Regions from separate parts of the Halomonas sp. BM-2019 genome, predicted to be linked through region 2. Evidence: predicted binding sites of a transcription regulator. Region 2 holds the regulator's gene; each other region holds the start of a gene.
What was found. The regulator sigma-54, encoded in region 2, starts transcription at its own class of promoters, with help from an activator protein. The targets are predictions, from matches to a motif close to TGGCACNNNNNTTGCTNT.
Positions count from the first base shown of each region.

Region 1 (3,255 bases), 1.2 Mb from region 2:
TCGCCGCCATGTTGAGGGCGATGAACGGCTTGCCGGCCCGCGGGCTGTGCTGGTGCAGCGCTCGAGCCACCCGCTCCTTGCCGGTTCCCGACTCGCCGTTGATCAGCACGGTGATGTGGGAGTGGGACAGTCGGCCGATGGCGCGGAACACCTCCTGCATGGCCGGCGCCTCGCCGATGATCTCGGCATCCAGCCCCTCGGGGACGCTGACCGGACGCTGGCGCTCCCGGGCATGGGCCACGGCGCGCCGCACCAGGGCCAGGGCCTCGTCCACGTCGAAGGGCTTGGGCAGGTACTCGAAGGCCCCGCCCTGGTAGGAGGCCACCGCACTGTCCAGGTCGGAATGGGCCGTCATCACGATCACCGGCAGGTCCGGATGGACCTCGCGCACCCGGGCCATCAGGTCCAGGCCGTCGATGCCGGGCATGCGGATATCGGTGACCAACACATCGGGCGGCTGGTCCAGCAGGCGCGGCAGGGCGGCATCGGCCCGCTCGATGCACTCCACTTCCAGGTCGGGCTGGGCGAGGGCACGCTCGAGTACCCAGCGTATGGCGCGGTCGTCGTCGACGATCACCACGCGTGCGACGTCAGTCATGGCGCTTCTCCAGGGGAATCAGCAGTCTAAATTCGGTCTGGCCGGGCACGGAGTCACATTCGATCAGGCCCTGGTGCTGGTGCAGGATCGCCTGGGCGATGGAGAGACCCAGGCCGCTGCCCTCGGCGCGACCGGACACCATCGGGTAAAAGAGGGTCTCCTGCAGCGCCGCGGGCACACCGGGGCCGCAATCGATGATGGCCACCTCGCACACCAGGCGGTGGCGCTCGGCCCCCAGGGTGAACTGGCGGCGTGCCCGGGTGCGCAGCACCAAGCGGGGCTCGGGGGTGCCGGCCTCGCTCATCGCCTCCACCGCATTGCGCGCCACGTTGAGCACCGCCTGGATCAACTGGGCCTCGTCACCCGAGAGAGCCGGCAGGCTGGGGTCGTAGTCGCGCTCGATGGCCACCGCGGGGTGCTCGGCGATCAGCAGCGAGCGCACCCGCTCCAGCACCTGGTGGATATTGAGCGGCTCGTGGCGGCTGACCCGGTTGGGCCCGAGCATGGAGTCCACCAGGTCGCGCAGTCGGTCCACCTCCTCGACGATGATCCGGGTAAACTCCTTGAGCTCGGGATCATCGAGGTCGCGCTCCAGCAGCTGGGCCGCCCCGCGGATGCCCCCCAGGGGGTTCTTCACCTCATGAGCCAGACCGCGGGTCAGCACCTTGATGGTCTCCTGACGGGTCAGCAGTGCCTCCTCCCGGGAGATGCGCATCAGCCGGTCGCGGGGCTCCACCTCCAGCAGCAGCTCATTTCGCGACAGTGGCGTGACCGTGTAATCCACGGTGTGGGTCTCGCCGCAGAGCATGACCAGGCGCGCCTCGCGCTGGGTGAAGGGGTGGAACTCATCCCGCGCCTTGCCCAGCACCTCACCCAGCCCGCCGTCGCTCTCGAAAAGGCCATCCAGCCCCATGCCCTTCACGCGACTGAAGCTCAGCGCCAGCAGCGCCTCGGCGGCGGGGTTCATCCACCGAAGCCTGAGCTCGCCGTCCAGCAGGACCACGGCAGTGGTGAGGTGCTCCATCAAGCGTTGGTACATCGATTGCGCCATGTCGGATCCAGGGATACCCGTTCTTTGCAGAAGGCTCATGCAAAAGGTTCTTTCAGGAAGCTCTTTCAAAAGGCACTTACACAACATTATTCTTGCAAGAAGCGCGCCAGGCCCCAGGAGCCCGGTTTTCGGGGCTTGCCGGCCATCAACGCGACGCGCACGCACCAAACCAGTGCAAAGTGGAGCGATGCGCACCCAGGCTCGGGCCCTGACGGGGCATCGCCTGCCTTCTTTCGGGTCACCGGGCCGATCCGCGCTCCTCTTGGCGACGCAGGATCGGTTCCTCATCGGGCAGCCGACGGGCGGGTTCTGCACTACGACGGAGCGGCGAGGGCACCTCGGCGGGCGGGGGCGCCGGCTTGACGAGATGGGGCGGCCGTGACTCGCCTTGCGGGGAGCGGCAGGGCCTCGGGCTACCGTCCGGGCACCACGGCCAGGGTGCCCAGCGAGGGGACAGCTAATCGGCGGGACGGTTGACACTGGCCCGGTGCACAAAGATGGTCACCGGCGAGGTACGGTGGCGAACCTCGCCGCTGCCGTCCAGCAACTCGGCCTGCAGCACGTGCTCGCCGGGGTTCATGTTGGCCACCATGAAGGCGGTGGTGTGCATGGCCGTCTGGCTCAGCTGGCCATCCACCAACAGGCGAACCCGGTGATCCTCGCGCAGCTCCGGCTCGATGCCGAGTTCCACCGGCACGTTGCCCGCCGCCCCCACCGGGAAAGCCTGCTCATGGCTCGGCGAGAGGATGCGGAAGCTGTCGTACGGCATGAAGGGCTGGCCCGGCCGGGCGGTCACTGCCGCCGCACCGCTGCCATCGACGCGCGGCACGGCCTCTCCGGTGCGCACTTCGCCGGTGGAGGGCACCACCGTCACCGGCGCCAGCTCCACCTGCTCACCGCCCCGCTCCGGGTTGTCGGTGAACACCACGTTGCCCTGGGCATCGGTGGTGCGATAGATCGTCTGGGCCTGGAGTGTCAGGCTGAACGACAGCCCCACCGCCAGCGCCATCAAGGCCTTGTTCATGGCTACCCCCTGCGTCGCCGCCGCCCCGGCGGCCTGTGGATGGTGTCTGCGACTCCCCCTTGGATAGTGAACAAGAAAAAGGGGTTCCGCCATGGCGGAACCCCTTTCTTGATCAACGCCGCAGCGTCGATGGCAGGCCGGGCCTCGCGGGACCCGGCCGCCGGCACTGAAGGCGCGTCGTCAGCAGCTGTAGTACATGTCGAACTCGACGGGGTGCGTGGTCATGCGAATGCGCTCCACGTCTTCCATCTTGAGCTCGATGTAGGCATCGATCATGTCGTCGGTGAAGACGCCACCCTCGGTCAGGAAGGCGCGATCCGCATCCAGGGCTTCCAGGGCCTGGTCGAGGCTGTTGGCCACGGTGGGCACGGCCTTGCCTTCTTCCGGCGGCAGGTCATAGAGGTTCTTGTCCATGGCGTCGCCGGGGTGGATCTTGTTCTTGATGCCGTCGATGCCAGCCATCAGCATCGCCGCGAAGCACAGGTAGGGGTTGGCGGTCGGGTCGGGGAAACGAGCCTCGACGCGCTTGCCCTTGGGGCTGGCGGTGTAGGGGATGCGGATGGAAGCGGAGCGGTTGCGGGC
Region 1 is NZ_CP071922.1:582,404-585,658, reverse strand. It holds gene ntrC (nitrogen regulation protein NR(I)) at 1-598, opposite strand, end outside; gene glnL (nitrogen regulation protein NR(II)) at 591-1,637, opposite strand; gene J5F18_RS02970 (DUF4124 domain-containing protein) at 2,107-2,673, opposite strand; gene glnA (glutamate--ammonia ligase) at 2,854-3,255, opposite strand, start outside.
Region 1: the regulator sigma-54 is predicted to act here: its motif matches at 1,741-1,758, upstream of glnL (nitrogen regulation protein NR(II)).

Region 2 (3,255 bases):
GGGGGCTGGCCGGGCGGCCCGTCGGGCCGTCAGCCCTGTCGTCGGATCGCCTCGATGAGTCTTTCGTGCAGTTCGCGCTGGCTCTCGCTTCGGCGCAGCACGGTGCGTGTCTCGCCGTCGTTCATCACGCCCGCCACCTGCGCCAGCAGGGCCAGGTGGGCATCGTCGGCCTCTTCGGGAACCAGCAGCACGAACACCAGGTCGACGGGTTCGCCGTCGATGGCGTCGAAGTCCACCGGCTCGGCCAGCTTGAGGAAGCCGGCAATGGGGGCCTTGCAGTGGGGACTCCGGGCATGGGGAATGGCCACCCCGTTGCCGATCCCGGTGCTGCCCAGGCGCTCACGCCCGATCAGCCTGCTGAACACCTCCTGGCTGTCGAGGCTGGGGGTGTTCTGGGCGATAAAGGTGCTGAAGAACTCCAGCACCCGCTTCTTGCTTCCCCCGGGCACACCGAAGAGGGTGCGCTCGGGGGGCAGGATGGTTTCCAGTGTCATGACGGGATCAGCGGGCCCCGGCGCCCTGGGCGCGGGCCTGGGTCTTTTCCTTGTGCTTGACCAGTTGGCGGTCCAGCTTGTCGGCCAGGGCATCGATGGCGGCGTACATGTCGCCATCCTGAGCCTCGGCGTGCAGGTCGGCACCGGCGGCATGCAGGGTGCAGGCGGCGAGTTGACGTTCCTTCTCCACGGACAGGATCACCTGGACGTTGGTGATGTTGTCGTAATGGCGCTCCACGCGAGCCAGTTTCTCGTCCACATAGCCACGCAGGGCGTCGGTCAATTCCACATGATGGCCGGTGATGTTGACTTGCATGACAAGCTCCTTGCTCATTGGTGATGGCTCGATTGTAACCCTTTTTCCCGCCTTGCATACCCCCTCACCGCCGCTGCTGCGGCAGGCCTGATGCGGGTTATCGGAGCCTGTGCAGGTGGCGGCCGGCAGATGACGTGACTGCCGCCTCGGGGCATGCTGGGAGATGGGCTCAGCGCAGCCGCTTGCGCTCGCTGGAGGAGGGGATGCCCATGGCTTCTCGATACTTCGCTACCGTACGACGGGCCACCTGGATGCCGGCCTCCTCGAGCAGGGCCACCAGCTTGCTGTCGGAGAGCGGCTTGCGTGGCGGCTCCTCCTGGATCAGCTTGCGGATGCGCGCGCGGATCGCCGTGCTGGAGTGGGCATCGCCCTCGCCGTTGCCCCCCACCTGGCTGGAGAAGAAGTATTTCAGCTCGAAGACGCCGCGGGGCGTATAGATGAACTTCTGGGTGGTGACTCGCGAGATGGTCGACTCGTGCATCTCCACGGCCTGGGCGATATCGGCCAGGATCAGCGGCTTCATCGCCTCCTCGCCCTGTTCCAGGAAGTCAAGCTGGCGGGCCATGATCTCGCGCCCTACCCGCAGCAGGGTGTCGTTGCGGCTGGAGAGGCTCTTCATCAGCCAGCGGGCCTCCTGCAGGTGGTCCTTGAGGAACTGGTTGTCCTGGCTCTTGTCGGTGCGACGGATCAGGGCGGCATAGTCGGGCTGGATGCGCAGCCGCGGCAGCGCCTCGGGGTTCAGCTCCACCTGCCAGCCGGCGCTGTCGTGGCGAGCCACCAGGTCGGGAATCACGTAGTCGCGTTCGATGCCGGCGTAGGCGCTGCCTGGGCGGGGGTCCAGCGAGCGCACCAGGGTGATCACCGCCTCCAGGGCGTCGTCGTCGAGCCCCAGCCGGCGCTTGAGCAGGCGACGATCGTCGCCGGCCAGGGCCTCGAGAAACTGGCGCACCAGCCGACGCGCCTGGGGCAGCAGGGGGGTGTCGTCGGGCAGGGCGGCCAGCTGCAGCATCAGGCACTCGCGCAGGTCGCGGGCGAAGACACCGGTGGGCTCGAACTGCTGAAGCCGCAGCAGCACCTGCTCCACTTCGCGGCTGCGCAAGCCGTCGAGCCCCTGGGCGCGGAGGCCTTCGCGGATCTCGTCGACGGGCTGGGCCAGGTAGCCGGCCGGGTCCACCGCATCGATCAGGCTCTCGGCGACCTGGCGCTCGCGAGGGTCCAGGTCCGTCATCGCCAGCTGCCAGACCAGATGGCCCTGGAGGCTCTGTACGCTCGCCTCCCGTTCGAAGTCCGGGCCTTCGCCGCCGGCGGGGGCGCCCAGGTCCTGGTAGGTGTCCGACCAGTCGCTGTCGGTGGTGAGCTCGTCGGGGATCTCGCTGGCCCAGTCATCCTCGGGGGTCTCGCTGACCGCCTGTTCGCCGAAGCCCTCCTCGAGCTCCAGCATGGGGTTGGACTCCAGCGCCTGCTGGATCTCCTGGCGCAGGTCGAGGGTGGAGAGCTGCAGCAGGGCGATGGCCTGCTGGAGCTGGGGCGTCATCGTCAGCTGGGTGCCGACGCGCAGCTGCAGGGAGGCTTTCATGGCCATGGTGACGGAGTCCCTCTCTGACGGGAAAGCCTCACCCTAGCGCGGGTGCGTCGGGCTTGCAAGCGGAGACGAAGCAACATCCATGCCAGGCGCAAGACGCATGCCGCCATCGAATAACGACATGCATATCAGGGGGCTGCGGCCGGAAGGCGGGTCAGAGGCGGAAGTCCTGGCCCAGGTAGACCTCGCGCACGCGCTGGTTGGCGAGGATCGACTCGGCGTTGCCCTCGGCGATGATCTGGCCGTCGCCGACGATGTAGGCGGTGTCGCAGATATCCAGGGTCTCGCGGACGTTGTGGTCGGTGATCAGTACGCCGATGTCGCGGGCCTTGAGCTGCCGGATGATACCCTTGATCTCCCCCACCGAGATGGGGTCGACGCCGGCGAAGGGCTCGTCGAGCAGGATAAAGGCGGGCTCCGTGGCCAGGGCCCGGGCGATCTCCACCCGGCGCCGTTCGCCACCGGAGAGGCTCATGCCGAGGTTGTCGCGGATATGGGTTACGTGGAAGTCCTCGAGTAGCTGCTCGAGGCGCGCCCGGCGCCCCTCCCGGTCGAGGTCCCGGCGGGTCTCGAGGATCGCCATGATGTTGTCGGCCACCGACAGCTTGCGGAAGATCGACGCTTCCTGGGGCAGGTAGCCGATGCCGGACCGGGCGCGCTCGTGCATGGCGGCCCGCGACAGGTCCAGGTCGTCGATGGCCACCTCGCCGGCGTCGGCGCGCACCAGCCCCACGATCATGTAGAAGGAGGTGGTCTTGCCGGCGCCGTTGGGGCCCAGCAGGCCGACGATGCTGCCCTGGCGGATGGCCAGGCTGATGTCCTGCACCACACGGCGGCGCTTGTAGCTCTTGGCCAGGTGGCGG
Region 2 is NZ_CP071922.1:1,737,213-1,740,467, forward strand. It holds gene J5F18_RS08740 (PTS sugar transporter subunit IIA) at 30-494, opposite strand; gene raiA (ribosome-associated translation inhibitor RaiA) at 502-810, opposite strand; gene J5F18_RS08750 (RNA polymerase factor sigma-54) at 980-2,392, opposite strand; gene lptB (LPS export ABC transporter ATP-binding protein) at 2,547-3,255, opposite strand, start outside.

Region 3 (3,255 bases), 350 kb from region 2:
GCTGGACTGATTGACCCCCTGGGAATAGAGGGTCACCACGTGCAGCTGGCTGGCGAACCAGTAGTAGAAGGTCTCCAGGCGCTCCGGGTCGACATCGCAGTCGGCGGCCACCGCGGCCACCGAGCAGTCCTCCTCTCGGGCCGCGGCCAGCGCCTCCTCGAGGCCCTGGGTGTGGCGCTCCAGGTAGAGCCGGTCGAGCTTGCCCCGCGCCTCCATCCAGGTCAGCAGGCCGGTGAACAGCCGGGCGTCGCTGCCGGGCTTGAGACCCAGGTAGAGGTCGGCGATCTCGCAGCTGTCGGTGACCCGGGGATCGATCACCACCACCCGCATCAGCGGGTTGCGGGTCTTGGCCACCTTGAGGCGCTGGTAGAGCACCGGATGGTTCCAGGCCAGGTTGGAGCCTACCAGCACCACCAGCTCGGCCTCCTCCAGGTCCTCGTAGCTGCAGGGCACGGCGTCGGCGCCGAGGCTGCGCTTGTAGGCGGCCACTGCCGAGGCCATGCAGAGCCGCGAGTTGGTGTCCAGGTGCGGGGTGCCGAGGAACCCCTTGAACAGCTTGTTGGCGACGTAGTAGTCCTCGGTGAGCAGCTGGCCGGAAAGGTAGGCCGCCACCGCCCCGTCGCCGTGCTCGCGGCGGGTCGCCGCCAGGCGGTCGGCCACGGCAGAAAGGGCCGTCTCCCAGCCCACCTCCACGCCGTCGAGGCGCGGCCGGGTCAGCCGGCCGTGCTCGCCCAGCGTCTCGTGCAGCGCCGAGCCCTTGACGCAGAGCCGGCCGAAATTGGCCGGATGTTCTGTGTCGCCGCTGACGCCGACGATCCGCTCACCGTCGATTTCTGCCACCACGCCGCAGCCGACGCCACAATAGGGGCAGGTAGTTCGTGCCTGGTGCATGCCGCTCTCCTGTCAGGGTCAGTCGGAAACGAAGACGCCCACCAGCGTCTACCCTGTAATAGGCAGGCGTTGATGGGCGTCGTTGCCAATATGGGAAAGTCAAGCAAGGCGTGTGCCAGAAGGTGTTTTCCGCTGCTATGCCAGTGACGTGGGGCCGTCCGGCCGGCACTTCCGGCCCGGCCAGGCGGAGCCAATTTGCACCAGCGGCTATCGTGGGCACCGCCTCCTGCACCAGGCTGGTGCCAAATCAACGCCGGGGCCGCGCCGACGCCCCGCGTCGAGGCCGCGGCTCGCCGGACCCTGGCGATACCTGGAACGGATATTGCTTTAACGGATATTGTTTTAGAGGCGATACTGCCAGCCATCCCCCTGACGAACGACGACACTGCCATGCCCCCCCTGACCGCTTCTCTCAAGGTGCTCCTGGTTGACGACGAGGTCGTTCGCGCCGCCATGGTCGAGGAGGCCCTGATCGCCGAGGGCCACGAGGTCATCTGTCGGCTGCAGAGCCCGGCCAGCCTCAACGAGATGGTCGCGCGCCATCAGCCGGACGTGGTGATCATCGACATGGAGTCCCCCGACCGCGACACCCTCGACAGCATGGCCCTGCTCAACCGCGAGAACCCGCGCCCGGTGGTGTTCTTCGCCGACCAGCACGACCCTGACACCATGCAGGCGGCCCTCAAGTCGGGGGTCAGCGCCTATGTGGTCGACGGCCTGGTGGCCGGCCGGGTCAAGGCGATCATCGAAGTGGCCATCGCCCGCTTCGACGCCTTCCAGTCCCTGCGCCAGGAGCTCGACCAGACCCGTAACCAGCTCGCCGAGCGCAAGCGCATCGAGCGCGCCAAGGGCCTTTTGATGAAGCACCAGGGCTGCGACGAGGAGCAGGCCTACCGCATGCTGCGCAAGCTGGCCATGGACCGCGGCCAGCGCATCGCCCAGGTGGCCGACAGCGTCATCGATGTCCTGGAGCAGCTGTCGCCCCCTTCGTCCGAGCCTGAATAGGGATCCCCCATGAGTGCCACGCCGACGCCCTCTAGCCATAGCCATCAGGCGGCCAGGCCGCCGACCCCCGAACTCGACCGCCTGACGCTGGGCTTCGTCCCGCTGCTGGATGCCGCCCTGCTGGTGATCGCCCGCGAGCACGGGTTCTTCAGCGAGCAGGGGCTAGACGTTACCCTCTCGCGGGAGAACGCCTGGTCCACGCTGCGCGACAAGGTCGCCGCCGGCCTGCTCGACGGCGCCCAGATGCTCGCCCCCATGCCCCTGGCCATGAGTCTGGGCCTGGAACGCGCGCCCTGCGACACCCTGGCGCCGATCACCCTGTCGCGCAACGGCAATGCCCTGGTGCTCTCCAGCACCCTCGCCGAGGCCGGCAAGGTGACGCTCGGTGACGCACCCCGGGCCAGCGCCCTGGCGCTGGCCCGGGGGCTGGGAGGGCAGCCCGCTCGGCGACGGCCGCGCCTGGCCATGGTCTACCCCTTCTCCTGCCAGCACTATCAGCTGCGCGACTGGCTCACACTCGGCGGCCTGGACCCGGAGCACGACGTCGAGCTGGTGGTGCTGCCGCCACCACGCCTGGCGGCTGCCCTGGAGGCCGGGGAGATCGACGGCTTCTGCGCCGGCGAACCCTGGGGCAGCCTGGCCCAGTTTCGCCACGCGGGGCGCATCGTCGCCACCGGCGCCCAGCTGTGGCCCGAGGCTCCCGAGAAGGTGCTGGGCGTGACTCGCTCCTGGGCCAGGCGCTACCCCGCCACCCTGGCGGCGCTGATTCGCTCACTGATGGCCGCCAGCCGCTGGCTGGCCGCCGCACCGGCGCATCGCCGCCAGGCGCTTCGCTGGCTCGCCCTTCCCCCCTATCTCGACCGCTCGGTGAACCATCTCGACGACCTGCCCCTGGACAGCGCCCCGATCCACCAGCGCCTGTACGGCGACGGCGTGCTGCGCCCCGATATCGAGGCCATGGGCCGCGTGGCCGAGGCGCTGAGCCGCCACCTCGCAGGCCGCGGTCGCCAACTGGACATCGGCACCCTGCATGAGTGCTACGCGCCCGTGCATTTCGATGCCGCCATGCACCATTGACGTGCATGGCGTCCGCCCCGCGGCACGGCCTCGCCCCCACCAACATCGCCCAGATTGCTGAAATATAAGAATAAAATATCGTCATCCGACATTTTGGCCGGCTTCTTGAATAGTGAGGGGCAGCACGGTGATCAATGGCGATCACCCCTGACGACAGATGACACGCATTGGACGAAGGCGTCCCAGCGCTCTCCCCCCGGGGAATTGCGCCGGGTCGCCTTCTTTTCGTTGTCGCCACCCCATTTTCACTCAGCGGAGGTGCCTGACCATGCATCAAGCCCC
Region 3 is NZ_CP071922.1:1,382,709-1,385,963, reverse strand. It holds partial or broken gene J5F18_RS07000 (nitrate reductase) at 1-891, opposite strand, end outside; gene J5F18_RS06995 (ANTAR domain-containing protein) at 1,282-1,896, shown strand; gene J5F18_RS06990 (CmpA/NrtA family ABC transporter substrate-binding protein) at 1,906-2,973, shown strand; gene J5F18_RS06985 (FAD-dependent oxidoreductase) at 3,242-3,255, shown strand, end outside.
Region 3: the regulator sigma-54 is predicted to act here: its motif matches at 1,203-1,220, upstream of J5F18_RS06995 (ANTAR domain-containing protein).